Regions from separate parts of the Blastococcus sp. TML/C7B genome, predicted to be linked through region 1. Evidence: riboswitches for the same ligand, from Rfam matches in the RefSeq annotation. Region 1 holds a riboswitch; each other region holds the start of a gene.
The links. A riboswitch is a leader RNA that binds a small molecule or an ion and turns the genes downstream of it on or off. The one in region 1 is predicted to bind cyclic di-AMP.
Positions count from the first base shown of each region.

Region 1 (7,412 bases):
CACATGATCCTCTCGCTGATCACGCCGCTACTGCTCCTGATCGCCGCACCGGTGACCCTGGCGCTCCGGACCCTGCCCCGGGGCCGGGGCGCGGCCGGCGTCCCGCGGGCACTGCTCCTCAACGGGCTGCACAGCCGCCTGGCCCGGTTTCTCGCCCACCCGCTGTTCTCGATTCCGCTGTTCCTCGCAAGCCTCTACGGCGTCTACTTCACGCCCCTCTTCGACGCTTTGATGAGCAGCCCCGCGGCACACCAGCTGATGCTGGCGCACTTCGTCGTCACCGGGATCCTGTTCTTCGGGCCGATCGTGGCGCAGGACCCCTGGCCACGAACGCTGAGCCACCCCGGCCGGATGCTCGAGCTCTTCCTGCCCGTGCCGTTCCATGCGTTCTTCGGCGTTGCGATCATGCTGGCCGGCTCGCTTGTGGTCGACACGTTCGCCCAGCCCCCGGCCGGGTGGGGCATCGACCCGCTGCGGGACCAGGGCGAGGCCGGCGGCATCGTCTGGGCCTTCGGAGAACTGCCCACCGTGCTGGTACTGGCGGTCGCTCTTCTTCTCCTGGGCCAGTTCCGACGAGCGGCGCGGCAGGGCTCTCGACCGGGCAGCCGACCGCACCGGTGACGCCGAGCTGGCGGAGTACAACGCCCGCCTCCGTGCCTTGGCGTATCTGAACAGGTGAAGCGCAGCGGCGCCGTTCCAGACCGACTAGCAGATTCGAGACAAGGACTCGTCCTCGCAGGGAGCGGCCTGCGAGGACGTCAGCCCCCGCAGGCGCCGACCGAGATCCCACGAGCATTCAGCCACGCAACCGGGTTCGAGGCTCCGCTGTACATGGCCCCGTTCGGGTGCACCTCGAAATGTACGTGCGGCCCGGTCGAGTTGCCTCTGTTGCCGACCTCCGCAATCTGCTCACCGGCCACCACACGATCCCCGGTGCGCACGAAGTAGTCGTTGATGTGCCCGTAGACGTAGACGGCGCCGTCGTCGCCGAGCAGGTAGACAGCCAGCCCGAAGCCCGTGGCCGGCCCAGCACGCTGGACGGTTCCCGAGATGGGCGCGTACAGCGGAGTGCCGATGGGCGACGCGACATCCAGCCCGTTGTGCGAGATTCCCCAGCGTGCGCCGAAGCAACTGGTGACGCGTCCGGAGAAGGGTGCGGTGTAGCCGGACGACCCGCTAGCGGGGGCGTCGCTGGGGCTGTTGCGCCGCGCCGCAGCTGCGGCCTCGGCGACCTCCCGGGCCGACCGTTCTGCTGCGGCAGCGGCGGCGGCCTCCTCTGCCTGCTTCTGAGCCGTCCACTGCTGATAGGCGTTCCGTGCGCCTTGCAACTCCAACACCTTGATCTGGGCGGCCTGGAGTTCCGCCTCGTAGGAGGCCTTCTGCGCGGCCACCTCAGCGAACGCGCCTTGCTGGGCGCCCAGTCGCGCATCGGCTTGCGCCTTGGCGGTCTGGGCCGTCTCCTCGGCGGCGGCCATCTCGTCGCGGGCGGCGCGAGCGGAGGAGTCGGCGTTGGCCTGAGTCACCTTGGCGACCTGGAGCTGGCCGAGAACGTCCACCTCGTTGACTGCGACGTAGTCGAGCAGAGCGGCGCGCTGGATCAGTTCGCCAGGTCCCTCGGAGCTCAACAGCGCGGCCGTCCTGGAGATCGTCGCCCCGTTCATGTAGCTGTCGCGGGAGAACCGGGCGATGCGGGCTTCCGCGACGGCGACGGCAGCCGCCGCCGCCTGTAGTTCGGCCGCCCTCTGCTCAGCCACGACCTGCGCCTGCTGGAGCGCCTCCTCGGCGATCATGTAGGCGGTCCCTGCGGCTTCGGCCTCGATGCCGACGCGTTCGAGCTCGGCCTCGGCGACCGCGACCAGGCCGGCGATGCGGCCGACTTCGGCCGCCGCAGTTTCCTGCTCGGTCCGCGCGGCACCGATCTGGCCGTCCGTGGGATTGGTAGGCGCAGGAGCGCCGAGACTCGGCGTCGCGGCGCCGACGAGGGCAACGCCTACCAGTACAACGACCAGTGCGGCTCGCAGCGGACGGCGGGGGCCAGGATGGCTCGCTGTGCGCCAGCGGTGATGCAACAGTCCAGCATCCGTCAGGCTGGCGCGCCGGCGGGAACGGTGGTCGGGCATGGCTCGCTCCCTGGGGAAGAGGGTGGCGGTGCGTATGAGCCGGAGCAGAGTCCCACTATCACCGTTAGTAGCGACGGCAACACGCGGCACTTTCACCACACACTTCTTGATCGCTCGGTGATCCTCTGCACACTCTGAGTGCCCGCCGGGCCGCTTCGCTGCCCTATGAGCCCTGCGTCAGGTGGAGGTTCAGGTTGATGCGGTGGCGCGCGTCGCTACGGACGTCACTACGGATCAACCACAGCCGCCACCGAGCGTGATGCCGCGAGCACTCAGCCACGGCGCCGGATTGACGCGCTGCTGGTACAGCCCTCCGCGATGGGTCTCGATGTGCAGGTGCGGGCCCGTCGACTGCCCCCGGTTGCCTACCTCGGCGATCTGCTGACCGGCGGCGACCGTCTGCCCCGCGGTCACGAAGTACTGGTTGATGTGGCCGTACACGGTGATGGTGCCGTCCGCGTGCTGGATGTAGACGGCGAGGCCGAAGCCGTTCGCCGGTCCCGCGTCCAGCACCACTCCGGCATCCGGTGCATAGATGGGCGTACCGATGGGAGCGGCGATGTCCACGCCGTTGTGCGTGGCGCCAGACCGACTTCCATAGCAGGAGGTCACCCGGCCGGCCACGAGCGCGGCAGTGCCGGCGCGCGCCATCGCCAGTTCGCCTCGCTGCTGCTCGTCCCGTGCGGCAGCCGGATCCGCCACTCCCTGCGCCCCCAGCAGCTCGATCTCCGCATCGCGGAGCTGCGCGTCGAGGGCGAACTTCTGCCCAGCAGCTACGTCGTACGCATGCTGAGATGCCGCGAGCTGCGCCTGGGCTGCAGTCTCCGCCTCGACCGAGGCACGAACCGCCGCATCACGCTCCGCGACCGCAGCCTGGGCCGCCCGATCCGCGCGCTCCTGTCGCCCCTGGATCACCTCGAACCCCTCGAGCCGCTCGGCGCGATCCTCGCCAGGAGGTCGAGCATCGCGGCCCTCTCCAGCACCTCGTCAGGGCCGGCCGCGTCGAGCAGCACGGCCGCATCGCCCAGCGGGTCGGCACCCATGAAGGCATCGCGGCCGAGCGCGGCGATACCGTCCCGAGCTGCATCGACCGCCTCGCGAGTCGCCTCCAGCTCAGCGGCAGCGGCAGCGGCTTGCGTCTCTGCATCTGCAAGCGCAGTCTGCGCGGCGCGGGAGGCGTCGGCCGCGGCCTCCGCCTCCACGGTGAATCTCTCCAGATCCTTCTCCGCCGCGGCCACCAGCCCCGAGATCCTCTCGACCTCAGTACTCAGGACGGCCTCCTTCGACTGCCCATCGGCGGGAGCAGCCAGTGCCGTCACGGCCGACAGGCCGATGACGAGCGCTGCCGTGGCGGCCACGAAGCCGGTGCGGCGGTGGCGGAGGAGCGCGGATCCGACTCCGGAGGGACCCATTCGACCGTCTCGGCGGGGTCGGTCGGAGTGGACTACGGACGGGACGACGGACGTGCGGACAGACCGGTTGTGCAGCGTCGCCAAGGCGGCGGATCTCCGTTCTTCCTCGCCGCCTACCGGGTTAGCTGACGGGTTCGGGCGGGAAGGCGCCCTACCCGCGTGCTCGCAGTCGCGCACGCGGGATTCACCCCAGGGGGACGGTGGATCCCCGGTCCGCCCGGCCGTGTGGCACGGGCAGTTAGGCGGGGTCCGACCGAGGCTCTCCGGTCGAGAGGCACAGCTCGGCAGGACCGCCCGGAACCGTAGTACGAAGTTGCTTAGTTGTCACGGTTGCATAACGGAGGCCCAGGAAGCTGCCGGTCAAACACCTGCGCCGAGGACATCCGAGGGCCGCGCGTAGCTCACGAGACGCCGCCGTAGGAGTGCAGACCGGTCGACACGAGGTTCACGAACAGCAGGTTGAAGACGAGGCTCGCGAAGGCGATGAGGTTCACCCACGCAGCCGGGCGGCCTCGCCACCCGGCGGTGGTTCGGGCGTGCAGGTAGGTCGCATACAGAGCCCAGGAGATGAAGGCCCAGGTCTCCTTCGGGTCCCATCCCCAGAACCGCCCCCAGGCGCTCTCCGCCCAGATCGCGCCGGCGATGACCGCGAACGTCCAGACGGGGAAACCGAAGACCGCGGTGCGGTGCGCCACCCGGTCGAGCACGGCCACGTTGGGGAGCTTGTCGGCGATCCCCCCGCTCCTGCGGCCGCCGTCCCCCAGCGTCTTCTCGCGGTGGACCGCGACCAGGTACAGCGCGCTGGCGACGGCGCTGACGATGAAGATGCCGAACGAGATGATGGCGGCGGAGACGTGCACGGCCAGCCAGTCCGAACGCAGGGCGGCGATCAGGGGACCGGATTCCGCATAGAGGTAGAGCCCGATGAGAACCAGCCCGAGCACCACGGGCCCGAGCACGAAGGCTCCGATGCGTCGCACCGCCGGGGCCCGAAGTGCGAACACGAGGTAGGCAATGACGCCGGCGAGTACGGAGGCAGTTGCGAACTCGTACATGTTCCCCCATGGCACTCGTCCGGTCGCCGCGCTGCGGGCGACGAGCACACCGGCATTGGCGAGGGCGCCGGCACCCGTGAGCCCAACGCCCAGGAGCCCCCAGCGGCGACCGGCCGCGCCGGACGTCGCCGCCAGCGGCTGGGCTCCGTCCTCCGGGGAGGGCAGGGAAGTGCCCACGCCGACGGTGACCAGCTCTTGACTCGGCCGGGAGGCGCGCCTTCCGAACGCGAGCTCGCCGCAGAAGGCGAGCGCCGCGAGGGCATAGATGATGATCGAGGCGCTGAAGAGGGAGTCGGACAGGGCAGAGAACTGGTCGGATGTCATCGGGCTCCTTGCTGGTGGGTGTGGACATTGCGTGGCACGGTCACGTCGCGAGCGCTCGAAGGCACGTTCGACCGAGGTGGCTCACGTCGGCGGAGCACGACGGCAGCGAGCAGCGCGGCCAGGCCCGTGGCGGTGGCCGCCCACTCGGCGCCCGCGCCGATTTGGCTCGCCAGGGTGGTGTTCTGCCGCAGGGCGATGGCGCCGCTGAAGAGATAGGGCGTGAAGAGTTCGGACCGGTCGACGACAGTGCCGTCGGGTGCGACGATCGCGGAGATCCCGCTCGTTGCAGCGACGATGACCGTCCGGCCGTGCTCGATGGCACGCAGGCGGCTCATCGCTAACTGCTGCTCGCTCTCGGCGGTGTAGCCGAACGTCGCGTTGTTGGTCTGCACCACCAGGAGCGAGGCGCCGCCGTCCACGACGTCGGACACCAGTCCGTCGTAGGCCACCTCGAAACAGATGAGGTCTCCGATCCGCACTCCCCCGACGTCCAGCACGCCGGGCTCGTCCCCCGCGACGAAGTCCCGACGCAGGCGATCGACCTGATCGCTGAACAGCCGGAAGAACGAGCGGGCCGGCATGTACTCGCCGAACGGCACGGGATGCCGCTTTGCGTAGCGCTCGCCAGGACCCTCCACCGGATCCCAGACCACACCGACGTTCGTCAGCTTCTCCCCGGGCCCGTCCAGGACGGCACCGATCAGGATCGGCACGCCTACTGCGCGCGCCGCTCGGTCGATGGCGGCTGCCGCGTCCGGGTTCTTGTAAGGATCAATGTCGGAGGAGTTCTCCGGCCAGATCACGAGGTCCGGCTGCAAGGCCGCACCGCCAGCCACCTTGTCGGCCAGCGCCAGTGTCTGCTGGACGTGGTTGTCGAGGACTGCGCGACGTTGGGCGTTGAAGTCCAGGCCGGCCCGGGGCACATTGCCCTGGACAACAGCGACCGTGGCCGTCGGCCCGCCGGCCGTCAGGCTGGACCCGGGCAGCGGTAGCCAGGCAAGCGCCCCGACCACCGGGACGAGTAACGCTGCGGCGACGAGCAACGCGACGGCGCGAGCCTGGCCGGCTCGGCGTTCACGTCGCCAGAGCAAGGAGCGCCAGATGGCGCAGGCGAGCAGCGTGCCGGTGAGCGCCACGGCGAAGGTCACCAGCGACACGCCGCCGTACGCGGCGAAAGAACCCATCGGCCCGTCGGCCTGACTGAACCCAAGTCGTCCCCACGGAAAGCCCCCGAACGGGATGCGGGAACGGGCTGCCTCCTGCCCCACCCACAACGCCGCCATCCAGACCGGAGCCGCCGGAAGCCGACCGACCAGGGCCGATACGCCCCCCAAGGCGGCGTAGAAGACGGCTTGGAAAGTTGATAGCGCCAGCCAGGGAAGATCGCCGACGAAGACGCCGGTCCAGTTCAGCAACGGGAACAAGAAGCTGGAGCCGAGCAGCATCCCCAGCGCGGCGCCCAACCGTGCACTACGGCCGCGCGTCGCCAGAGCGAGGGCGAAGGGGCCACCCACAGCGAGCGGCCACCGTCCGTACGGCGGGAAGGCCAGCCACAGGCACACCCCGCCGCCCGCCGCCAGGAAAGCGGCCACCGGCCATGAGACCACCGCCTCGACCCGGCCATCGTGGGCCCGGCGGCGGGCAGCCGGCCGACCGCCATCGGGCGGGCGCGACCACGCCCGCGCCATCGTGGAGCCTGTCACGGGCACGCCGCTCTGCTGTACCGGCAGACGACCCGCGCCTCGCTACCGACCCGGCTGTCCTGGAATCGCACGTCGCCTCCCGCCGCATCATCGCGCTCACGCGCTACGACTCCGCCTCTACGGGCACGTCCTACGCCAGATAGTAGGGAAGCCTTCCGACCGCCTGATCGCCGGTCGACACAGCCGGGGGCGTCGTCGTCTGGTCGCGACCGTCCGCCCGCGCATACCGCCGTATATGCGGACCACAGTCGAGAGGGACTATCCACTGCGCGACTCCTGAGCCATTCTCCGGAGGCGTGCGTTGTAGGCCTCGAGCTCGACATCCACCCGACGATCGCTCACCTTCGTGAGCGTCTCCTCCGAGCGGCTCCACTGGAGGTAGACGATGACGAAGGCAATGACGCTGGGCACTTCTCCGAAGCCCCACACAATGTTCCCGGCCGCCAGCTGATCGGTCATGACATCGATGCCCCAGCCCGCCGGCGGGTTCGCGAAGGTCCGGACGACCGGAGCGCTGGCCATCATGAGCGCCACCGCGAAAAATGCGTGCAGCGGGCCGGGCAGTCCCAGCTCCGCGATGCGTATGGGAGCGGAGGCACGGTGTGGCCACGGACCGAGCGCGAACGCTCCGCCGAATGCCAGCAGGCCGGTGCCCAAGAAGAAGAGGAGCATCGCGACGTTCCCCCACCAGCTGCGCATCAGGAAGTCGAAGGTGGGCGTGAAGTAGATGCCATAAAGGCTGCCCACGAAGATGACGGTCGTGACGACGGGATGCGCGAGCACTCGGGCCACCTTGCA
Region 1 is NZ_JAEOAA010000002.1:1,038,483-1,045,894, forward strand. Features, by position in the region: gene JKP76_RS17900 (cytochrome c oxidase assembly protein) at 1-621, shown strand, start outside; gene JKP76_RS17905 (M23 family metallopeptidase) at 759-2,120, opposite strand; gene JKP76_RS23645 (M23 family metallopeptidase) at 2,355-3,035, opposite strand; gene JKP76_RS21700 (hypothetical protein) at 3,032-3,478, opposite strand; cyclic di-AMP (ydaO/yuaA leader) riboswitch at 3,628-3,773, opposite strand; gene ccsB (c-type cytochrome biogenesis protein CcsB) at 3,934-4,911, opposite strand; gene lnt (apolipoprotein N-acyltransferase) at 4,908-6,503, opposite strand; gene JKP76_RS17925 (cytochrome c oxidase assembly protein) at 6,873-7,412, opposite strand, start outside.

Region 2 (7,412 bases), on a different contig from region 1:
AAGGGCCTGACGATGACCAACCCGCGGATCCCCGAGGAGCTGCGCGGCACCTACGCCGGCGTCGCGCACCCGGCGACGATCGAGCACCTCACCGACCTGGGCATCACCGCCATCGAGCTCATGCCGGTGCACCAGTTCGTGCAGGACGACACGCTGCTGCAGAAGGGCCTGCGCAACTACTGGGGCTACAACACGATCGGCTTCTTCGCGCCGCACAACGAGTACGCGCAGTCGAGCAACGGCCAGCAGGTGCAGGAGTTCAAGGGCATGGTCCGGGCCCTGCACGAGGCGGGCATCGAGGTCATCCTCGACGTCGTCTACAACCACACCGCCGAGGGCAACCACCTGGGCCCGACGCTGTCGTTCAAGGGCATCGACAACCGGACGTACTACCGGCTCGTCGAGGACGACCAGCAGTACTACATGGACACCACCGGCACCGGGAACTCGCTCAACGTCCGGCTCCCGCAGTCGCTGCAGCTGGATCATGGACTCGCTGCGCTACTGGGTCACCGAGATGCACGTCGACGGCTTCCGCTTCGACCTCGCCTCCACCCTGGCCCGCCAGTTCCACGAGGTCGACCGGCTCTCGGCCTTCTTCGACCTGGTCCACCAGGACCCGGTCGTCAGCCAGGTCAAGCTCATCGCCGAGCCCTGGGACATCGGCGACGGCGGCTACCAGGTCGGCAACTTCCCCGCGCTGTGGACGGAGTGGAACGGCAAGTACCGCGACACCGTCCGCGACTTCTGGCGCGGCGAGGGCGGGACGATAGGCGAGTTCGCCGACCGCATCTCCGGCTCCTCCGACCTCTACCAGCACTCCGGCCGGCGCCCGGTCGCCAGCATCAACTTCGTCACCGCGCACGACGGCTTCACGCTCAACGACCTCGTCTCCTACAACGAGAAGCACAACGAGGCCAACGGCGAGGGCAACAACGACGGCGAGAGCCACAACCGCAGCTGGAACCACGGCGTCGAAGGCGAGACCGACGACCCCGAGGTGCTGCAGCTGCGCGCCCAGCAGCGGCGCAACTTCATCGCCACGATGATGCTGAGCCAGGGCGTGCCGATGCTGCTGCACGGCGACGAGCTCGGCCGGTCGCAGGGCGGCAACAACAACGGCTACTGCCAGGACTCCGAGCTCACCTGGATCGACTGGGAGAACGTCGACGAAGGGCTGCTCGAGTTCACCAAGACGGTCACCCAGCTGCGCTGCGACCACCCGACGTTCCGCCGTCGCCGGTTCTTCAACGGTCGCCCGGTGCGCCGCGGGCTGGGCGACCCGGTGCCCGACATCGCCTGGCTCACCCCCGCCGGTGAGGAGATGGCCGACGAGGACTGGGACGCCGCGCACGCCAAGTCCCTGGCCGTCTACCTCAACGGTGTCGGGATCCGGGAGATGGACGAACGCGGCGAGTACGTGACGGACGACCACTTCTACCTGGCGTACAACGCCTCGCACGAGGCGATCGAGTTCACGCTGCCCAGCGACGACTACTCCTGGAGCTGGACCACCGTCCTCGACACCTCCGAGATGAACGAGGTGGAGCCGGTCGAGGTCAAGCCCGGCGAGACCGTGACCGTGCAGGCCCGCTCGATCGTCGTCCTCACCGGGCCCGCGCAGTGACCGAGGAGAACGGGGACCGCCGGCGCGGCGTGCCGGCGGCCACCTACCGGCTGCAGGTGCACGCCGGCTTCACCCTCGACGACGCCGCCGAGGTCGCGGACTACCTGGCCGACCTGGGTGTCACGCACGCCTACTCCTCCCCTCTGCTGCGCTCGGCGGAGGGCAGCACGCACGGCTACGACACCGTCGACCACGCGCACATCGACGAGGCGCGCGGCGGCCGCGCGGCGTTCGACCGGTTCGTCGCGGCGCTGCACGAGCGCGGGCTGGGCCTCGTGCTCGACCTGGTCCCCAACCACATGGGCGTCGACGACCCGGCGGCCGCGCCGTGGTGGTGGGACGTGCTGCAGCACGGGCCGGCCAGCGAGCACGCGGCGGCGTTCGACATCGACTGGGAGTTCGGCGGCGGCAAGGTCCGCATCCCGGTGCTCGGCTCGGCGGACGACCTCGCCGAGCTGAAGATCGTCGGTCGGGAGGGTGGGGGTGACGGAGCCGGCGAGCTGCACTACTACGACAACCGCTTCCCCATCGCGCCGGGCACGGGTGAGGGGACGCCGCAGGAGGTGCACGCCCGCCAGCACTACGAGCTGGTCGACTGGCGGCGCGCGGACTCCGACCTCAACTACCGGCGGTTCTTCGCGATCAACACCCTCGCCGGGCTGCGCGTGGAGGACCCGGCGGTCTTCGACGCCACCCACGAGCTGGTGCTGCAGCTGGTGCGCGACGGCGCCGTCGACGGGTTGCGGATCGACCACCCGGACGGCCTGGCCGACCCGAAGGGCTACCTCCACCGGCTGGCCGAGGCGTCGGGCAACCGCTGGACGGTGGTCGAGAAGATCCTGGAGCCCGGTGAGGAGCTGCCCGAGGGCTGGGCGACAGCGGGGACGACGGGCTACGACGCGCTCACCGAGGTCGACCGGGTGCTGGTCGACCCGGCCGGCGAGCCGGCGCTGTCCGCGCTGGACACCGAGCTGTCCGGGCGCACCGTCGACTACGCCCAGCTGGTGCACGACTGCAAGCGCGAGGTCACCGACGGGATGCTCGGCTCGGAGGTGGCCCGGCTGGTGCGGGTCGTCGGCGAGCTGCCCGGCATCGACCGGGCGCAGCAGACCGAGGCGCTGGCCGAGCTGCTGGCGACCTTCGGCGTCTACCGCAGCTACCTGCCCGACGGCCGGGAGCACCTGGACCGGGCGGTCGCCGCGGTCCGGGCCGGCCGGCCGGACCTGGTGCCGGCCGTCGACGCGCTGTACGGCGTCCTGTCGCAGGCGGGCACCGAGGCGGCCACCCGCTTCGAGCAGACCAGCGGCCCGGTCATGGCCAAGGGCGTCGAGGACAGCGCCTACTACCGGTGGTCCCGGTTCGTCGCGCTCAACGAGGTGGGTGGGGACCCCGCGCACCTCGGGGGCTCGGTCGCGGACTTCCACGCGGCGCAGGCGCACCGGCTGGCGGTCAAGCCGCAGGCGATGACCACGCTGTCGACGCACGACACCAAGCGCAGCGAGGACGTGCGGGCCCGCCTGGCGGTGCTCGCCGAGCTGCCCTCGGAGTGGGCGGCGCTGGTGCGCGGCTGGCTGGCCCGGCACCCGCTGGCCGACCGCCCGCTGGCGCACCTGGTGTGGCAGAACCTGGTCGGCGCCTGGCCGCTCTCGCGGGAGCGGGCGCACGCCTACGTGGAGAAGGCGGCGCGCGAGGCAGGCACCTCGACGACCTGGACCGATCCGTCCTCGGAGTTCGAGGACCAGCTGCACGCGCTGGTCGACGCCGCGTTCGACGACCCGGCGACGACGGCGGAGATCGAGGCGTTCGTCGCCCGCATCGCGCCGCTGGGCTGGTCGAACTCGCTGGCGCAGAAGCTGATGCAGCTGACGATGCCCGGCGTCCCCGACGTCTACCAGGGCACCGAGCTGCACGACCTCTCGCTGGTCGACCCGGACAACCGGCGACCGGTGGACTACGACCTGCGGCGGCGGATGCTGGCCGCGCTCGAGGCCGGCGAGGTACCCACCGTCGACGGCAGCGGAGCGGCGAAGCTGCTGGTCACCTCGCGGGTGCTCCGAGCCCGCCGCGACTCCCCCGAGCTGTTCGCCGGCTACGCGCCGGTGGAGGTGCGGGGATCGGCCGCCGAGTGCCTGGTCGCCTACGACCGCGGCGGCCCCGACGGGAACGGCGTCGTCGTCGTGGCGACCCGGCTGCCCGCCCGGCTGGCCCGAGACGGCTGGGGCGACACCGCGCTGGAGCTCCCCACCGGTGCGTGGCGCGACCTGCTGACCGGTGAGCGGTTCGTCTCCGACGTCGGCGGCGTGGCCGCCGACGTGCTGCTCGCCCGGCTGCCCGTCGCCCTGCTCGTCCGGGACTGACCTCCGCGAGATCTGCACACTCGGGGCCTTCAGCGCCCGGAAAGCCACGAGTGTGCAGGTCTCGGGGCCCTCTCGTGGTCTGATGCGCGCGTGCACATCGACGCGCTGTACCGCTTCCCGGTGAAGTCCCTGCTCGGCGAGCAGGTCGAGGAGGTGCGGCTGACCGGGCGCGGCGTGCTCGGCGACCGCGCCTACGCCCTGGTCGACACCACCGACGGGACGGTGGCCAGCGCCAAGCACCCGCGCAAGTGGGGTGCGCTGCTCGGGCTGTCGGCCCGGTTCGCGAGCGAGCCCGAGGCGGGCTCCCCGCTGCCGCCGGTGGTGCTCGCGCTGCCCGACGGCCGCGAGCTGCGCAGCGACGACGCCGGCACCGACTCCGCGCTCTCCGAGCTGCTCGGCCGCCCGGTCCGGTTGACCAGCGAGGTGCCCGAGGGCAGCCGCTTCGAGGAGCAGTGGCCCGACATCGAGGGCCTGGCGCCGGCGGAGTTCATCGAGGGGACGACGCACGCCTACGAGGGCAGCGAGCCGGTCAGCGCCATCGGCCTCGGGATGATGGCGCCGCCCGGCACCTTCTTCGATCTGGCCGCCCTGCACGTGCTCACCCGGGCCACGCTCGAACAGCTCACCGCGCTCGGCGGGGGCAGCGACTTCGACGTCCTCCGCTACCGGCCGAACGTGCTCATCGGGGGCACCGATCCAGGCTTCGCGGAGGACGCGTGGGTCGGCCGCAGCCTGGGCCTCGGCGACTCCGCGCGGGCCGGCGTGAGCATGCTGACGATGCGCTGCGTCATGACGACGCTGGCCCAGGGCGACCTGCCCGAGGACCGCGGCACGCTGCGCACCGTCGCCCGCCACCACCGCCGAGAGATCCCGGGCCTGGGCACCTGGGCGTGCGCCGGCGTCTACGCCGACGTGACCGGCGAGGGCGTCGTCCGCAGCGGTGACCCGGTGACGCTCGCCTGAGACCGGCCGGCGCGGGCGGTAGGTGTGACCGCGCATGTCGAGCTGGCCCCGTTTTCCGGCGTGGCGGCCACGCCACGCCGGAGGCGGGCGACGGATAACGAAACGGTAACTACCGTCCTCCGGGTGCTCCGGCCGTCCGGCCCGGCACCGCGCCGCCCCGCCCAACCCCGTCCGGCGGCGTGCACACGAACAACCCGTGGACGGGGGCGGGGGACCCAGGATCCCGACGCCCACGGCGTCTCGGGGTGAAGCCGCGAGGAGCGGCCGGGCACCGATCGCCCGAACCCGACAGCTCACCCCGCCGGCGGTGCATCGGAGGAACATGTCCACGCACAGCCAGTCGATGACGCCTGCCCGCGGCCTGCGCCGCGGAGCCGTCGTCCTCACCGGGATCGCCGCCGTCTCGCTCGGTGCGCTCAGCACCTCGGCGCAGGCCGCGCAGAACAACTGGGACGCCGTCGCCCAGTGCGAGTCCACCGGCAACTGGAGCATCAACACGGGGAACGGCTTCTACGGGGGCCTCCAGTTCCGGCAGTCCTCGTGGGAGGCCTTCGGCGGTCTCGCCTACGCCCCGCGCGCCGACCTGGCCACCAAGGCGCAGCAGATCGCGGTCGCCGAGGCGCTGCTCGCCGTCCAGGGCCCGGGGGCCTGGGACAACTGCCACGTCCACCTCGACGACCCGATCCAGGGGCAGGCGACGACGCCCGCCCCGGCGCCGGCCGCGCCGCCGGTCCAGCAGGCGCCGGTCCAGCAGGCGCCGGTCCAGCAGCCCTCGGCCGGGAGCTCGACGCCCGCGGCGACCACCGGCAGCTACACGGTCCGGCGGGGCGACACGCTGAGCAAGATCGCCCAGGCGCAGGGCATCGCAGGCGGCTGGCGCGCCCTCTACGCGGCCAACCGGGACCAGCTGCAGAACCCCGACCGGCTCGAGGTCGGCCAGCGGCTCGTGCTCGTCGGCTGACCCGCCACGGGGAGCCCGCCGCCACCCGGCGGGCTCCCCGTCCGCGCACGCGGCGGTTGGCGGCCGCCGGTGCGGGCATGATGCCTCCGGCCGCCACCGCGGCCTTCCCGCGCACGTCCCGGAGGCCCCCGCATGTCCGCACCCGTCGAGTTCGCCGTCTGGGCCCCGCTGCCGGAGCGGGTGCGCGTCCAGGTCGACGGCACCGTCCACGACATGACGCGGGACGACGACGGCTGGTGGCGCGCCGAGGTGGACGCGGGCCCGGAGGCCGACTACGGGTTCCTCCTCGACGAGAACGAGACGCCGCGGCCCGACCCGCGCTCGCGCCGCCAGCCCGCCGGCGTGCACGGGCTCTCCCGGCGCCACGAGCCCGAGGCCTACGCGTGGGGCGACCGCGCCTGGACCGGCCGCCCGCTGGCCGGCGGCGTCGTCTACGAGCTGCACGTCGGCACCTTCACCCCCGAGGGCACGTTCGACGCCGCGATCGGCCGCCTCGGCCACCTGGTCCGGCTGGGGGTGGACTTCGTCGAGCTGCTCCCGGTGAACGGCTTCAACGGCACGCACAACTGGGGGTACGACGGCGTCCTCTGGTACGCGGTGCAGGAGGAGTACGGCGGCCCGGCGGCCTACCAGCGGTTCGTGGACGCCTGTCACCAGCAGGGCCTGGGCGTCATCCAGGACGTCGTCTACAACCACCTCGGCCCCTCGGGGAACTACCTGCCCGAGTTCTTCCCGATCTTCGCCGAGGGCGGCGCGAACACGTGGGGCAACTCGATCAACCTCTCCGGCCCGGACTCCGACGAGGTGCGCCGCTACGTCATCGACAACGCGCTGATGTGGCTGCGCGACATGCACGTCGACGGGCTGCGGCTGGACGCCGTGCACGCGCTGGTCGACGAGCGCGCCACCCACGTGCTCGAGGAGATGGCCCAGGAGGTCGACAAGCTGTCGGTCGCCCTCGGCCGGCCGCTGACGCTGATCGCGGAGAGCGACCTCAACGACCCGCGCATGGTGACCCCGCGCGTCGCCGGCGGCATCGGCCTGACCGCGCAGTGGAGCGACGACTTCCACCACGCGCTGCACTCGACGCTGACCGGGGAGGGCCAGGGCTACTACTCCGACTTCGCCGAGGCCGGCGTCGCGGGCCTGGCCAAGGTGCTCACCGGCGCGTTCTTCCACGACGGCGCCTGGTCCAGCTTCCGCCGCCGGCACCACGGCCGCCCGGTCGACACCGCGACGCTGCCGGGCTGGAAGTTCCTCGGCTACCTGCAGGACCACGACCAGATCGGCAACCGCGCCGTCGGCGACCGCATCTCGGCGACCCTCTCCCCCGCGATGCTCGCCGTCGGCGCGACCGTCGTGCTCACCAGCCCGTTCACGCCGATGCTCTTCATGGGCGAGGAGTGGGGCGCGAGCACGCCGTGGCAGTTCTTCACCAGCCACCCCGAGCCGGAGCTGGGCAAGGCCACCGCCGAGGGGCGGATCGGCGAGTTCGCCGAGCACG
Region 2 is NZ_JAEOAA010000001.1:2,536,629-2,544,040, reverse strand. Features, by position in the region: partial or broken gene JKP76_RS24060 (glycogen debranching enzyme) at 1-288, shown strand, start outside; gene JKP76_RS24055 (alpha-amylase family glycosyl hydrolase) at 488-1,627, shown strand; gene treY (malto-oligosyltrehalose synthase) at 1,624-3,984, shown strand; gene JKP76_RS12315 (MOSC domain-containing protein) at 4,075-4,947, shown strand; cyclic di-AMP (ydaO/yuaA leader) riboswitch at 5,124-5,270, shown strand; gene JKP76_RS22980 (transglycosylase family protein) at 5,270-5,908, shown strand; partial or broken gene treZ (malto-oligosyltrehalose trehalohydrolase) at 6,041-7,412, shown strand, end outside.
Region 2: linked by a shared signal. The riboswitch ahead of JKP76_RS22980 (transglycosylase family protein) and the one ahead of JKP76_RS21700 (hypothetical protein) in region 1 are both predicted to bind cyclic di-AMP.

Region 3 (7,412 bases), on a different contig from region 1:
CGTTCAGCGTCCGGCTGCCGCGCGATGCGCGCAGCCTGCCCCTGATGCGCGGGCTGCTGCGCCAGGCGCTCGAGCACCTGGACGTCGCGAGGTCGACGATCGAGGAGGTCGTGCTCGCCCTCACCGAGGCGTGCGCGAACGTCGTGCAGCACGCCGGGGAGCACGAGGAGTACCAGGTCGACGTCGCCATCACCGACGACACGTGCCGGGTCAGCGTGCTCGACGACGGCCAGGGCTTCGACTTCGAGCAGGCGACGGCGGCCGAGGGGTCGCCGCTGGACACCGGCCGCGGTCTGGTCCTCATGCAGGCGCTGGTCGACAAGCTCGAGTTCGTCCGGTCCGACGACGGTCGGCACCGCGTGGAGCTGATCAAGCGGCTGCGCACCGAGCCCACCCTGCGACTGCTCCAGCCCTGATCCCGACCCCTGCGCACCGGTGGACGACGATGACGGCGTGAACGCTGTCCACCAGTCCCCCGAGGGGTTCGAGGCGCAGGTGCGCGACGCCGTCCGCCGGCTCGACGGCGTGGCCGAGCGGACGCCGCTGCAGCGCAACGCCCGGCTCTCCGCGCTGACCGGCGCCGACGTCTGGCTGAAGCGCGAGGACCTGCAGGTCGGGCGCTCGTACAAGATCCGCGGCGCGTACACGATGATCTCGGCGCTCGGTCCCGAGCAGCGCTCCGCCGGCGTCGTCTGCGCCAGCGCGGGCAACCACGGGCAGGGCCTGGCCTACGCCTGCCGCGCGCTGCAGGTGCGCGGCCGGGTGTTCGTGCCCGGGACGACGCCGCGGCAGAAGCGCGAGCGGATCGCCGCCCTCGGTGGCGACATGGTCGAGCTGGTCGTGACCGGCGACTCGTACGACGAGGCGGCGGCCGCCGCGGCGGTGTTCGCGGCGACGTCGGGGGCCACGCTGGTGCCGGCCTTCGACTCGCCGGCGACGGTGGCCGGGCAGGCGACCGTCGCCGTGGAGGTGCTCGAGCAGCTGCCCGAACCGCCGGACGTCGTCGTCCTGCCGGTCGGCGGTGGCGGGCTGCTCGCGGGTGCCGGCACCTGGCTGCGCGCCCACTCCCCCACCACCCGGCTCATCGGCGTGGAGCCGGCGGGGGCGGCGAACATGGCCGCGGCGCTGGCCGCCGGTCAGCCGGTCGACCTGCCGGAGATGGACACCTTCGTCGACGGCGCCGCGGTCCGCCGGGCCGGCGCGGTCACCTTCCCGATGGTGCGCGACGCGGGCGCGGAGCTCCTGGCCGTCCCCGAGGGGCAGATCTGCACCGAGATGCTCGACCTGTACCAGACCGACGGGATCATCGCCGAGCCCGCGGGCGCACTGGCGACGGCGGCGCTCAGCGGCGGGCTGATCGACCTGGCGCCGGGCTCCACGGTGGTCTGCGTGCTCTCCGGCGGCAACAACGACGTCAGCCGGTACGCCGAGGTGGTCGAGCGCTCGCTGGTGCACCGCGGGCTCAAGCACTACTTCCTCGTCGAGTTCCCGCAGGAACCCGGCGCGCTGCGCCGCTTCCTCGACGAGGTGCTCGGCCCGGACGACGACATCGTGCGGTTCGAGTACGTCAAGCGCGACAACCGGGAGACCGGCGCCGCGCTGACCGGCATCGAGCTGGGCCGGGTCGAGGGCCTGGCCGAGCTGCTCGAGCGGGTCGAGGCCAGCCCGCTGCGCATCGAGCACCTGCTGCCCGGGTCGACGGCCTACCGCTTCCTGGTCTGACCCGCTCCCCGGCAGGTCGTCCTGCCGGATCTAGTGCTCTGAGTCTGTGGCGACTCAGAGCACTAGGACCGACGGACCGCCCCCCGGGCGGACCCCCTGGCCCGGGTGGGCGGCGTCCGCGGTCCTACGGCTCGAGCACCCGCACGGGCTCGCCGGCCACCCACGCGGCGACGTCCTCCACCGCTTCGCCGTAGAACACCTCGTAGGTGCCACGGGTGACGTAGCCCAGGTGCGGGGTGAGCACGGTGCGCGGGGCCGAGCGCAGCGGGTGGTCCCGGGGCAGCGGCTCGGTGTCGAAGACGTCGAGCCCGGCGCCGGCGATCCGGCCGCCGTGCAGCGCGTCGAGGAGCGCCTGCTGGTCGACGATCGGCCCGCGGCTGGTGTTGACCAGGACGGCGGTCGGCTTCATCCGGCCGAGGTCGTCGGCGCCGATGAGGCCGCGGGTCCGCCGGGACAGCAGCAGGTGGACCGTGACGACGTCGGCGGTGGCGAAGAGCTCGTCGCGCTCCACCCGGCGGACGCCGACCTCCGCGGCCCGCTCGTCGGTGAGGTTCTGGCTCCACGCCACGACGTCCATGCCGAACGCCTGGCCGACGCGGGCGACCCGGCTGCCGAGCCGCCCCAGCCCGACGACGCCGAGCCGGGCGCCGTCCAGGTCGCCGCCGAGGGTCTGCTGCCAGCCCCCGGCCCGGACGGAGGCGTCCTCGCGCGGGATGTGCCGCAGCGTGGCCAGGACCAGCCCCCAGGTGAGCTCGGCGGTGGCTGCCGCCCCCGCACCGGTCCCGCAGACGGTGATGCCCCGCTCGGCGGCCGCGGCGACGTCGATCGCGCGGTTGCGCATGCCCGTGGTCACCAGCAGCCGCAGGTTCGGCAGCCGCTCGAGCAGGTCCCGCTGGAACTCGGTGCGCTCCCGCATGGCGACGACGACGTCGAAGGGCTCCAGCCGCGCGGCGAGCGCCTCGACGTCGGAGACCGAGTCGTGGAACCCGACCACCTGGACCGGCCCCGGCACGCGGGACCAGTCGCAGAAGTCGGCGGCGACGGACTGGTAGTCGTCGAGGACGGCGATGCGGATCACGCCCCCGGTCTACTACACCGCCGTCGCCAGGGGCCCGGCGCCGGACGTGCGACGGCCCCCGACCGGCGGATGCGGTCGGGGGCCGTCGTCGGGCGCCGGTGGGTCAGCGGGGGCGCTTGCCGCCGGCGTTCTTGTTCTGGAAGTCGGCGAGCATCTTCTTGAGCTTCGCCTGGTTCTGCGGCTTGCGCGCTTCCTGGATCACCCGTGCGGCGACCCCGGACGCGATGAGCTTCCGGAGCATTCCGGCCATGTTCGCCTCCTCAGCTGTGGACTGACCCCGTCCCTGCCCCGTGACGGCGGCCGCCAACCCCCGTCGGGATCCCGGTCCACCGGCCGGAGGACGCGATCGGCGCCGAGCCGCGTGAGTGGGCCGCTGCCGTCGGTGACGCCACGCCTCGCACAGAGAAGTAAGCGCCCGATCACGTTCCGCTATGTGGGCGAGAGGTGCCGGCGGGGCCGGACGGCGACCGGCGTGCTGGGGCCGCGAGTCGCCCAACGGGCACCCGGGCGTGGCGGCCGGCCCATCACCCGGACGACGCCGCGGCGCGGTCCGGCAGGGGCCGGTCGATCCACCTAGCGTCGTCGCGGTCCGGCCGAGGCCTTCGACGTCGCCTCCGGCGACACCCGGCCGGACACCGCCGAACCGGCGCCGAACGTCTCGGCGCCGGGCCGGGGACCCACGCGCAGTCCCTGGGGTGAAGCGCGACCGGCTCGACCGGTCCCGCCGGGCGATCTCCCCGCCCGAACCCGTCAGCTAACTCGGTAGGCGGTTGATGGAGAACAGGAGAACGCGTCGTCCATGACGACTACCCGCACGTCCTCGTCCAGCCGCGTCCGCGGGGCGACCCTCGCCCTCCTCACCGGCGCCGGTCTCGCCCTCACCCCCCTGGCCGCCTCGGTCGCCGTCGCCCCGCCCGCCGCCGCTGCGCCCGTGATGTTCTCCGCAGCCCCGGCACCGACGCCGACCACGCAGGCGGCCGTCAACCACGCCCTGGCGCAGCAGGGCAAGCCGTACGTGTACGGCGGCACGGGCCCCGGCGGCTTCGACTGCTCGGGTCTGACCTTCGCGGCCTACAAGGCGGCCGGCGTGCAGCTGCCGCGCACGTCGCGCGCACAGGCGACCGCCGGCGTCGAGGTCCCCTGGTACGCCATGCAGCCGGGTGACCTGATCACGTTCTACGACCCGGTCGGGCACGTGGGGATGGCCATCGGCAACGGGATGATGGTGCACTCGTCGACCTACGGGAAGCCGGTCTCGATCGTGCGGGTCGACTCGGTGCCCGGCTACCACAGCACCCGCCGCGTCGCCTGATCTCCGCAGCTGTCGGCACCGGGCCGGGCCATCACCGGCCCGGTGTCGACACGGCGACATGGCGACCCGTCGACGTGTCCACACAATGCGCCAACCGGACGGTCCGGTTTCGGGTTGATCCGCCGGAGCGCGTCAGATCACGCGCAGATAACGTCAGTGCCAGCCGACGGCCCGTACCGGTCCGTCACCCCCCGCCCCACTTCCCCTGGAGCAGCGCTGTGCCTTCGTCCTACCGCCCCTTCCTGTCCCTGGTCCCCGACGAGACGGTCGACACCCACGACCAGCCGTCGTGGAGCACCCCGTGGACCGAGCCCGTCGCCCCCGACGACGAGTCGTGGCGGCTGTCGGCGCTGTGCGGTGAGACCGACCCGGAGGCGTTCTTCCCGGAGAAGGGCGGCTCGACCCGCGACGCCAAGCGCGTCTGCACCGGCTGCGACGTGCGGGCCGAGTGCCTGGAGTTCGCGCTGCGCAACGACGAGCGCTTCGGCATCTGGGGCGGGCTCTCCGAGCGCGAGCGCCGGCGGCTGCGCGTGGCCCGTCGCGACGCCATCACCGCCTGAGCGGCAGGAGCCCGCGCCGGGTAGGGACGACGAGGTGACGCCTCCTCCCCCGGTGCTGCTGCTCGACGTCGACGGCGTGCTCAACGCCGTCCGGCACGACCTGCCCGTGGGTTGGCGGCGCGGCCGCTTCAACGGCTACGTCCTGTCCTGGGATCCGTCGGTCGTGGCCCGGCTGCGGGCGTTGCACGAGTCCGGCCGGGTGGAGCTGCAGTGGCTGACCACGTGGACCGAGCTCGCCGACGAGCTGCTGGCCGGGCCGCTGGGGCTGCCCCGCGGGCTGCGCACGCACGGCCGCGACGCGCTGCCCACCGGCTTCGGCGGCACGCTCGGCGGCGTCGCCGGCTGGTGGAAGCTGACCGCCGCGCAGGCCGTCGCAGCGGCGGAGCCGGGCCGCCGCATCGTCTGGATCGACGACGACCTCGCCGACCAGGCCGACGACGCGAGCGCGTGGATCAGCGGCCACGGCCAGGTGCTGGTGGTGGCGCCCGCCTACTCCACCGGGCTCACGCACGCCGAGCTGGACCGGGTCGAGCGCTGGCTGGCCGACGGCGGCTGACGCCCGCCGCCCGGCCGCGCCGCAAGACCTGTCCGCCCGCCCGTCGCGGTGCCACTCTGCGCGGTGGACCGCAGGGGGTAACCGTGGATACCGGAACCGAAGCGAACCGAACCCGGCCGACGGGAGGCCGTGTGCTGGTGCTGGCCGCGCCGGCCGGCCCCGCGGAGGCCGACCAAACGCGCGCCTTCTGCGCGTTCCTCGCCACCGCCGGCGTCGAGGCGTGGCTGGAAGTCGCTGACGTCCAACGAGCCCCCGGACCTGCAGCGGCTGCTGGAGGACACCACCGTCTCCTGGGTGCTGGTCGTCGCGTCGACGGCCCTGCCGAGTCGGGAGGTCGACGTCCCGCCCGGCCACTGCCCCGCCCTGGTCCCGGTGGTCCTCCCCGGCGGGCGGGCCGAGGACCTGCCCTGCTGGGCGCGCCCGGAGGGTGGCGCGGTCGTCCCGGTCACCGACTTCAGCGCGGAGGGCGCCGCTCCGCTTCTCGGGCTGCTGCTCCCGCCCGCGTCCCCGAACGGCCACGCACCGATCAGACCGTCGGGAGGGTGATCGACGACGGCGTCGGCCCGCCGGAGCGGATCCGGTGGGTGACCGGTCGGCTGCGCGTGGCCTTCCCGAGCGGCTCGCCGGTGCCGAGGTTGCGGGCGTAGCGCGGGTGCGCCCCACCGGAGACCTGCAGGCGGATCCGGTGGCCGGCGCGGAAGCGGTGCGCGGTGTCGGTCAGGGTGGTCTCGGATCGTCCGCAGCCCCGCGCGCGGCACCTCCCCCGGCGCCGGATCGAGCCGGACCAGCCGGTCGGTCACGTTGATCGAGGCGCCGTTCGGCTGGACGTCGCAGAGCCGCACGAACACGTCGGCGTACGGGTTGTCCGACTCGACGACCAGCCGCACCCGCACCCCGCCCTGGACCTCCACCGGTCGGCGCAACGGCTCGGTGGTGAAGGTGCGGACGTCGGCGCGGGCCTCGAGCGCCCGGTTGTCCCGCTGCCCGGCGCTGTTCGCGAGCACCCGCCCGCCGATCGAGGGCGTCGGATCGGTCGGGTCGTAGGTGAACCGGGTGACCGCGGCCTCGACGGGGGCGTCGTCGACCAGTCGGCCGCCGCCGGCGAGGTGGAAGGTGCGCTCGGTGGCCACCGGGGGCCAGTCGGGCAGCGTCCGCCAGGTGCGGGCGCCGCTGACGTGCACCCGCACCGGCTCGGGCCGCTCGGGTGCCGGCGGAGCGCCGTCCACGGGCAGGTGGATGGCGAGCCAGGCCAGGCTCTCCGGCGTCGTGACCGCGGGGTCGATGCCCAGGTGCGCCCAGGGGCCGAGGGTCAGGGCGACGTCGACGCCGCGCTGCCGCAGGACGCCGTACTGGTACAGCGTCTGCTCGAGGAACCAGTCCTGCCAGCCGCCGATGAGCATCGTGGGCACGGTCGAGGAGTGCACGGCCGGCGTCGCGCGGTACCGGTCCCAGTAGGGGTCGGCGAGGTCGGGGTGGTCCATCCACTCGTCGAACCAGGGCGCCGGGGTGCCGCCGAACCGCTCGGCCAGGCCCTGCAGCGGCAGCTCGCCGAGGAAGGGGGCCAGCCGCCGCTCCGCCGTCGCCAGCCGGACCAGGCCGCGCAGGAAGCCGACCTGCTCCTGGTGGGCGACCAGGTCGGTCCAGATCGCCAGGTTGGTGAGCTGGAAGGCGCCGTCGATCAGCCCGGCCTGGGCGAGGTCGTGCGGGCCGATGTGCAGGACCATGGCCGTGAGCTCGGGCGGCGGGTCGAGCGCCAGCGCCCACTGCGTGTAGCCGAGGTAGCTGGGCCCGAGGGTGGCCAGCCGGCCGTCGAACCAGGGCTGCTCGCGCAGCCACGCGCCGGTGTCCTGGCCGTCGTGCTCCTCGTTGACCACGGGCGTGAAGTCGCCACCGGAGCCGAAGGTGCCGCGCACGCTCTGCAGGACCACGGCGTAACCGCGCTCGGCGTACGGCACCGCCGTGGACACGGCGAACCCGGCTCCACGCCCGTACGGGGAGCGCAGCAGCACCACGGGGTGCGGGCCGGCGGTGGCGGGCAGGTAGACGTCGGCCCGCAGCGCGGCGCCGTCGCGCATCGGGACGTCGACGTCGCCCAGCACCTGGACCGGCGCGAGTGGGGCGGGCAGCTTCCACCGGCGGCCCAGCGCGGCGGCAGCGAGGCGGGCCGGGCGCGGGAGCGGCCGG
Region 3 is NZ_JAEOAA010000001.1:2,348,093-2,355,504, reverse strand. Features, by position in the region: gene JKP76_RS11370 (ATP-binding protein) at 1-416, shown strand, start outside; gene ilvA (threonine ammonia-lyase IlvA) at 454-1,722, shown strand; gene JKP76_RS11360 (D-2-hydroxyacid dehydrogenase family protein) at 1,847-2,800, opposite strand; gene JKP76_RS11355 (hypothetical protein) at 2,904-3,050, opposite strand; cyclic di-AMP (ydaO/yuaA leader) riboswitch at 3,438-3,584, shown strand; gene JKP76_RS11350 (C40 family peptidase) at 3,600-4,112, shown strand; gene JKP76_RS23440 (WhiB family transcriptional regulator) at 4,331-4,672, shown strand; gene JKP76_RS11340 (HAD domain-containing protein) at 4,707-5,228, shown strand; gene JKP76_RS24035 (hypothetical protein) at 5,755-5,904, opposite strand; partial or broken gene JKP76_RS24030 (CocE/NonD family hydrolase) at 6,017-7,303, opposite strand.
Region 3: linked by a shared signal. The riboswitch ahead of JKP76_RS11350 (C40 family peptidase) and the one ahead of JKP76_RS21700 (hypothetical protein) in region 1 are both predicted to bind cyclic di-AMP.

Region 4 (7,412 bases), 910 kb from region 1:
CGAGGTCGTTGACGTACTGCACGCCCACCCGCGCCATGCGGATCATGTGCAGGACGACGGTGCGGGTGTCGGTGAGCTCCACGCCGGTGGCGAAGGGCTGCAGCGGGGAGCCGGGGGGCGCCATCACGTAGGGGACGACGTACATCGTCTTGCCCGCGGACTTGCCGGCCATCCGCTCCTCGAGCATCGGGCGCATCTCCGACGCCGGGCGCCAGTTGTTGTACTCGCCCTTGTCGTCGGGGTTGTTCGTCGCGACGACCGTGCGCTCCTCGGAGCGCGCCGTGTCCTTGGGGTGGCTGCGCGAGTAGTAGCGCCCCTTGCCTGCGGGGAGGAGCTCACCCGCCTCGAGCGCCTCGGCGATCAGCCGCGCGTCGTCGGAGGCGTTGACGACCTCGACCCGCTCGGCGCCGGTGTGCTGCGCCCAGTGCTTCACGTAGGCGCGAACCGCTTCGTTCGTCAGCCCGGCTTCGTCCAGAACCGCGTCTATGGCAGTCACGAGGATCCTCTCCATCCGCTACGACCCACCTTCTCGTCCCAGGCGGGTTCCAGCCACCGCGGCGCTCGCGCGCCTGCGGGGGCGGCCCCGTGATCGGGAAACTCCGGGAATGGTGTCAGGCCTGTTACGGCCGGAGCACGTCGGGAGTCCCGCGGACCGTCGCCGGGCATCCGGAAGAGTGCTTCCACCGCTCGCACGTGTGACGTCCGTAACGCCGCAGGCGGGCGCTCGTTGTCCCCGGCACCTCGTCCCCGCCCCGCTGGAGTGCTCCCGTGCGCCGTCTCGTCGCGTGCCTGTTCGTCCTCGTCAGTCTCGCTGGTGGTGCTCGCGCCACCGTCGTCGGCCGGCGGCCCGGTCCGCTACGTCGCGCTGGGCGACTCCTACAGCGCGGCCTCCGGCGTCCTGCCGCCGGACCTGACCGCGCCGCCGCAGTGCCTGCGCTCGACGGCGAACTACCCGCACGTCATCGCGGCCGCGACCGGCGCGCAGCTCACCGACGTGACCTGCGGGGCCGCCGACACCGGTGACTTCCTGGCCGCGCAGTACCCGGGCGTGGCTCCCCAGCTGGACGCGGTCGCCGCGGACACGCAGGTGGTCACGATGACGATCGGCGGCAACGACAGCAGCGTGTTCCTCAACGCGATCCTGCAGTGCGGCGCTGCCGGGCTCTCGACCCTCGGCCAGGGCAGCCCGTGCCGCGACACGTACGGCACGTCCTACGAGGACACCATCCGGACGACGACCTACCCGGCCCTGGTGCAGGTGCTCCAGGCGGTGCGGGCGAAGGCGCCGCGGGCCGAGGTCGCGATCCTGGGCTACCCGTGGATCGTCCCGGCGGCCGGCGGCTGCTTCGACAAGATGCCGATCGCGACCGGTGACATCCCCTACCTGCGCGGTGTGCAGGCCACCCTCAACGACGCCGTCCGCCGGGCGGCGAAGGCGACCGGCGTGACCTACGTCGACATGAGCCGGGCCTCGGACGGGCACGACGCCTGCCAGCCGCTCGGCGTCCGCTGGGTCGAGCCGGTGCTCCAGGGCACCAACCCGGTGATCGTGCACCCCAACGCGCGTGGCGAGGCCGGGATGGCCGCGGAGGCGCTGAAGGCCCTCCGCCGGCTCTGATCGGCGACCCCGCCGGGGCCGGTCGCCGGGCTCAGACGGCGACCGGCTCCTTCGCCGCGGGGCTGTCCTCGAGCGCGCGGGTGAGCTTCTCGCCCTCGACGTCGACGTCGGGCAGCACCCGGTCCAGCCAGCGGGGCAGCCGCCAGGCCGAGCGGCCCAGCAGCGAGAGCACCGCGGGCACGATCGTCATGCGGACGAGGAAGGCGTCGACCGCGACCCCGAAGGCCAGGGCGAAACCCATCGTCTTGATGATCGTGTCGCTGGCCAGGATGAAGCCGGCGAAGACGCTGATCATGATCAGCGCGGCCGCGGTGACCACCCGGGTGCCGTGGCGCATGCCGCCGACGACCGCCTCGTCCGGCGTGGCGCCGTGGACGTACTCCTCCCGCATGCGGGTCACGAGGAAGACCTCGTAGTCCATCGCGAGGCCGAACAGCACGCCGATGAGGAAGATCGGCAGCAGGCTGATGATCGGCCCGGTGCTCTCCACGCCGAACACGCCGCTGAGCCACCCCCACTGGAAGATCGCGACGACGGCGCCGAAGGTGGCGACGACGCTCAGCAGGAAGCCCAGCACGGCCTTGAGCGGCACCAGGACGCTGCGGAACACCAGCAGGAGGAGCAGGAACGCCAGCCCGACGACGACGAGCAGGTAGGGCAGCATCGCGGCGTTGAGCTTGTCGGCGACGTCGAGGGTCACCGCGGTGACTCCCGTGACGGCCAGGGAGACCCCGGTGTCGGCCCGCAGCTGCGGCGCCAGGTCGCGGATGGTGCTCACCAGCTCCTCGGTGGCGTCCGTGGCCGGGCCGCTGGCCGGGATCACGGTCATGACCGCGGTGTCCTGCGCCGGGTTGAACTGCGCCGGTGCGACGACCGCGACGTCGTCGAGCTGCGCGATGGCGGCCTGGGCCTGCTCGGTCCCGGCGACGGCGCCGCCCTCCCCGGCGCCCTCGACCAGCACCAGCAGCGGTCCGTTGAAGCCCGGGCCGAAGCCCTCGCTCACCAGGTCGTAGGCCTTGCGCTGCGTGCTGTCCGGCGCGGCGGTGCTCTCGTCCGGCAGGCCCAGCTCCAGGTCCAGCGCCGGGACGGCGACGACGAGCAGCGTGCCGGCGGTGACCAGCAGGGCGACCAGCCGGTGGCGGACCAGGGCGGCGCCCCAGCGCGCGCCGAACGGCTGCGCGGCCTGCTCCTCGCGCTCGAGGCGGGCGCGGCCGCGCGTGCCGAGGATCCGCAGGCCGGCGAAGCCCAGCACGGCCGGCAGCAGGGTGAGCGCGATGACGACGGCGACGGCGACGGTGCCGGCGGCGGCCAGGCCCATCGCGGTGAGGAACGGGACGCCGACGACGGAGAGCGCGGCGAGCGCGATGACCACCGTGAGGCCGGCGAAGACCACGGCGGAGCCCGCGGTGCCCACGGCGCGGCCGGCGGCCTCCTCCGGCTCCCGGCCGAGGAACAGCTCGTGGCGGTAGCGCGACACGATGAACAGCGCGTAGTCGATGGCGACGGCGAGGCCGAGCATCAGCGCCAGCGTCGGGGTGCTGGAGCTCAGCTCGACGAAGCCGGTGGCGATCGTGACGCCGGAGACGCCGAGGGCCACGCCGATGATCGCGGTGAGCAGCGGCAGGCCGGCGGCCACCAGCGAGCCGAAGGTGAGGGCCAGCACGAGCGCCGCCACCAGCAGGCCGATCACCTCGGCGGCGCTCTGCTCGGGCACGCCCTGGGTGGCGTCGCCGCCGAACTCGACCTGCAGGCCGGCGCTCTCGGCGCTGCGGCCGGCGTCGAACAGCGCCTCGCGGTCGGTCTCGGAGACGTCGATGGTCTGGATGTCGTAGGCGACCTGCGCGTACGCGGTCCGCCCGTCGGCGGAGACGCCGTTCTCCAGGAACGGGTCGGTCACCGATGCCACGTGCGGCGCCTCGGCGACCTCGGCCAGCGCCTGCTCGATCGCGCTGCGCGTCCCGTCGTCGGCCACGGTGCCCTCGGCGCGGAAGACGACGCGGGCCGAGGCGTTGTCCGCCGCCGTGCCCATCTTCTGCTCGAGGGTGTCGAAGGCCGTGATGGACTCGACGCCGGGGATGGTGAAGGAGTCCGAGGTCGGCCCGGACAGCGTGGCCGCACCCGCGCCGAACACCGCCAGCAGCAGCGCCCAGACGAGGGCGACCAGGCCGCGGCGGCGGAAGGAGAACCGGCCGAGCCGGTAGAGCAGGGTGGCCACGAGAACTCCTCGATCGGGGTGGCGGGCGCGGCGCCGGAGGGCCGGTCCGCAGGCTCGGACGGCGTCGGTGAACGCGACGTGCCGGCTCCGAGGAGACTAACCGCGCAGCTAGGCTGGCCCTAGCCGATCGGCTAGGTGAGATGGCACACGTCGGGAGGGGGAGCGATGAGCGCAGCACCGGGCAGCACGGCTCCGGAGGGTGGCACCGACCGCACCGCGGGGGCCGGCCGCGCCCGCCTGCTGCAGGCCGCGTTGCGGCTGTTCGCCGAGGACGGCGTCAGCGAGACCTCGCTGCAGAAGATCGCCGACGCCCTCGGCGTCACCAAGGCGGCCGTCTACTGGCACTACCGCTCCAAGGACGAGATCATCCTGGCCGCCCTGCGGCCCGCGCTCGACGAGCTGGAGCGGCTGGCCGTCGCCGCCGAGGCGGAGCGCAGCCGGCGCGGCCGGGTGGAGCTGCTGGTCGCCGGCCTCGTCGACCTGCTGATCGGCAACCGCGGCGGGTTGTCGGTGCTCATGGGCGACGTCGCCGTCCGGCACCTGCTCGAACAGAACCCGGCGCTCATGGGCGTGCTGCAGCGGATCGTCGACCAGCTCGCCGGTCCCGACCCCGCCCTCCGGGTCGCGGCCACGCTGTTCCTCGTCGGGCTTCCCGGCCCGGCCGCCGATCCCGGCTCCGCCGCGCTGGAGGACGCCGAGCTCCGCGAGCACCTCATCGAGAGCGGGCGGCGACTGCTGCTGCCGAGGCGCTCGACACGCCCGGGCCCCGCATAGCTGCGGCGCACCTCACACCCGGCGCATCGCCCCAGGTAGGGGGCCCGTCCCGGCCCCGCGTGGCCCGGTCGCCGATTGTCACGGAACCGTAACGCTGCCTACCGTGGCGCGGTCCGTCGGTCGCACCGTCCCCACCCGGGGAAGCCGCCGGGCGCCGCTGAGTCGCCGTCGTCCTCCGGGGCGCGGGGAGCCGGGGACCCACCGCAGCACTGGGGTGAATCGCGCGCCGGACCGCCGTCCGCCGCGGGTAGGGCACTTCTGAGCCCGAATCCGTCAGCTAACCCGGTAGGCGGTATCGGAAGAACGGAGAGCCGCCGGATGGCGCGCCCCAGCACCACCGCACGACCCCGGTCCACCCGCCCCGCCGCCCACCGGCGCCCCCCGTCGGCGACCCGCCGGCCGGCCGTCTACATCGGCGTCGCCGCCGCAGGCGCCGTCATCGTGAACCTCGTCGTCGGGCCCGGCCCGGACGCGCAGGCCGAGGCGGCGCAGACCGAGTCGGTCAGCGTCGCCCGCCAGCTCGGCATCGAGGGCAGCTCCGGCGCGGTCGACGTCGCGCGGGACCTGGGGCCGCTGGCCGACCTGGCCGCCAGCCGCAGCAGCCGTGAGGACGCCGAGTTCGCCGCGCTGGCCACCCAGGCCGCCGCCGACCAGGCGGTGCTCGACCAGCAGCGGGCCGACGCGGAGGCCGCCGCCCGGCGGGCCGCGGAGGAGGCCGCCGCACGGCAGGCCGCCGAGCTCGCCGAGCTGGCCGCGGCGCAGGCCGCTGCCGCGAAGCCCGCGCCGGCCGCACAGGCCCCGGCCGCGGCGGTCGCGCGGGCCGCGGGCTCGGTCGCCGCCACCACCCGCGCGACGATCAGCAACAGCGCCGGTGCGATCAAGCCGCGGGCGCAGGCCGCCGCGGACGCCGTCGTCAGCAACGTCCCGGGGGCGGGCTCGATCACCCTCGGCGGCACCCGGCCCAGCGCCACCGACCCCGGCGGCCACCCCTCGGGCCTCGCGGTGGACTACATGGTCATGGCGAACGGCGCCCTCGGCGACGCGATCGTGGCCTACCACGTGGCGCACTGGAGCGAGCTCGGCGTGGAGTACCTCATCTGGGAGCAGCGGATGATGAGCACGCCGGGCGGTGCGTGGAAGCCCATGGAGAACCGCGGCGGCGCGACGGCCAACCACATGGACCACGTGCACGTGAACTACCGCTGAGCGCGGCGCCCAGCGGGCCGGCGCTAGTGTCGACGGCCCCGGGCGGCGGCTCCTCCGAGCACGCGGCCCGTTCCCGGAGACCGAGCTGGAGGAGCGCACCGTGACGACGACCGGTCGTGGACGGGGCCCCGACGACGAGGAGTCGCCCGCGGCTCCGCCGATCCCGTCCTTCGCCTCGCTGCGCGCCCCGCGCCGCACCCATGCCGCGATGGACGTGCTGCTGCCGCCCGCGCTGCCGCCGGTGCCCCCGCCGGTGCGGGAGCGGCCCGTGGCGGCCGCGCCCAGGCCCGCCGAGTGGCCCGACCTGCTCCGGTTCGGGGTGCGCGCCGCGACCGCCGCACTGCGCCTGCCCGGCCTGCTGGTGCGCGAGCCGGCGCGCCGGCTGCGGCGCCTCCTGGGGGAGTAGCGCCGCAGCCGGTGCGGTCAGCCGCGGACGCGGAGGAGGACCTTGCCGGCGGCCCGGCGCTCGTCGAGCTCGGTGACGGCGGCGACGACGTCCTCCAGCGGGTGCACGCTGCCCAGCACGGGGTCGAGCTTCCCGGCCTCGAGCAGCGGGTAGAGGTCCTCCCACTGCTCCTTGGGGAAGCCGGGCGCCCCGACGGACCAGAACGCGCCCCAGCCGACGCCGACGACGGAGACGTTGTTGAGCAGCAGCCGGTTGACCTTGACCGTGGGGATCTCCCCGCCGGTGAAGCCGAGGACCAGGATCCGGCCCTCGCGGCCCAGGCTGCGCAGCGAGTCGGTGAAGCGGTCGCCGCCGACCGGGTCGACGACCACGTCGACGCCCTTGCCGCCGGTCAGCTCCTTGACCGCGTCGCGGAAGCCGTCGGCCGGCACGACCTCGTCGGCGCCGGCGGCGCGGGCGACCTCGCCCTTGGCGTCGCTGGACACGACGGCGAGCACGCGGGCGCCGTAGGCCTTGGCCAGCTGGACGGCGGCCGTGCCGAGCCCGCCGGCGGCGCCGTGCACCAGCACCGACTCGCCCTCGCGCAGCTGGCCGCGTCGGCGCAGCGCGAAGTGCATGGTCAGGTAGTTCATGGGCAGGGCGGCGCCCTGCTCGAAGCTGACGCCGTCCGGGAGCGGGAAGGTCAGCGACGGCGCCGCGGCGACGACCTCGGCGAAGCCGCCGAGCGACGGGAAGGCCGCGACGCGCTGGCCGGCGGTGAAGCCGCTGCCCTCGGGGGCGGAGCGCACGACGCCGGCCACCTCGCTGCCCGGGGTGAAGGGCAGCGGGGGCTTCATCTGGTACTCGCCGCGGCTCTGCAGCACCTCGGGGTAGGTGACGCCGGCGACGTGGACGTCGATGAGCACCTTGTCGCCGGCCTCGGGCTCGGGGACGTCGACGACCTGGATCGCCCGGGGGCCGTCGAGGGTGGAGATCTGGGCGGCGCGCACGGGTCCTCCTGCGGTGGGGGTCGGTGGGGCTCCGAGCTTGTCAGACGGCCGCCGCGGCCGGGCGGGCGGCTCAGGCCGGCGCCGGGGCCTCCTCGGCCGCGATCTGCGCGTTCCACTCCTGCTTGGTCGACTGCCAGCCGTCCTCGGTGTCGCCGCGCCGCCAGTAGCCGGAGATCGACGTCCACTCCGCGTCGAGGCCGCACA
Region 4 is NZ_JAEOAA010000002.1:124,692-132,103, forward strand. Features, by position in the region: partial or broken gene JKP76_RS21150 (phosphoenolpyruvate carboxykinase) at 1-511, opposite strand, end outside; gene JKP76_RS13605 (SGNH/GDSL hydrolase family protein) at 818-1,618, shown strand; gene JKP76_RS13610 (MMPL family transporter) at 1,650-3,833, opposite strand; gene JKP76_RS13615 (TetR/AcrR family transcriptional regulator) at 3,999-4,607, shown strand; cyclic di-AMP (ydaO/yuaA leader) riboswitch at 4,761-4,914, shown strand; gene JKP76_RS13620 (hypothetical protein) at 4,926-5,813, shown strand; gene JKP76_RS13625 (hypothetical protein) at 5,914-6,219, shown strand; gene JKP76_RS23520 (NADPH:quinone oxidoreductase family protein) at 6,237-7,208, opposite strand; gene JKP76_RS13635 (siderophore-interacting protein) at 7,279-7,412, opposite strand, start outside.
Region 4: linked by a shared signal. The riboswitch ahead of JKP76_RS13620 (hypothetical protein) and the one ahead of JKP76_RS21700 (hypothetical protein) in region 1 are both predicted to bind cyclic di-AMP.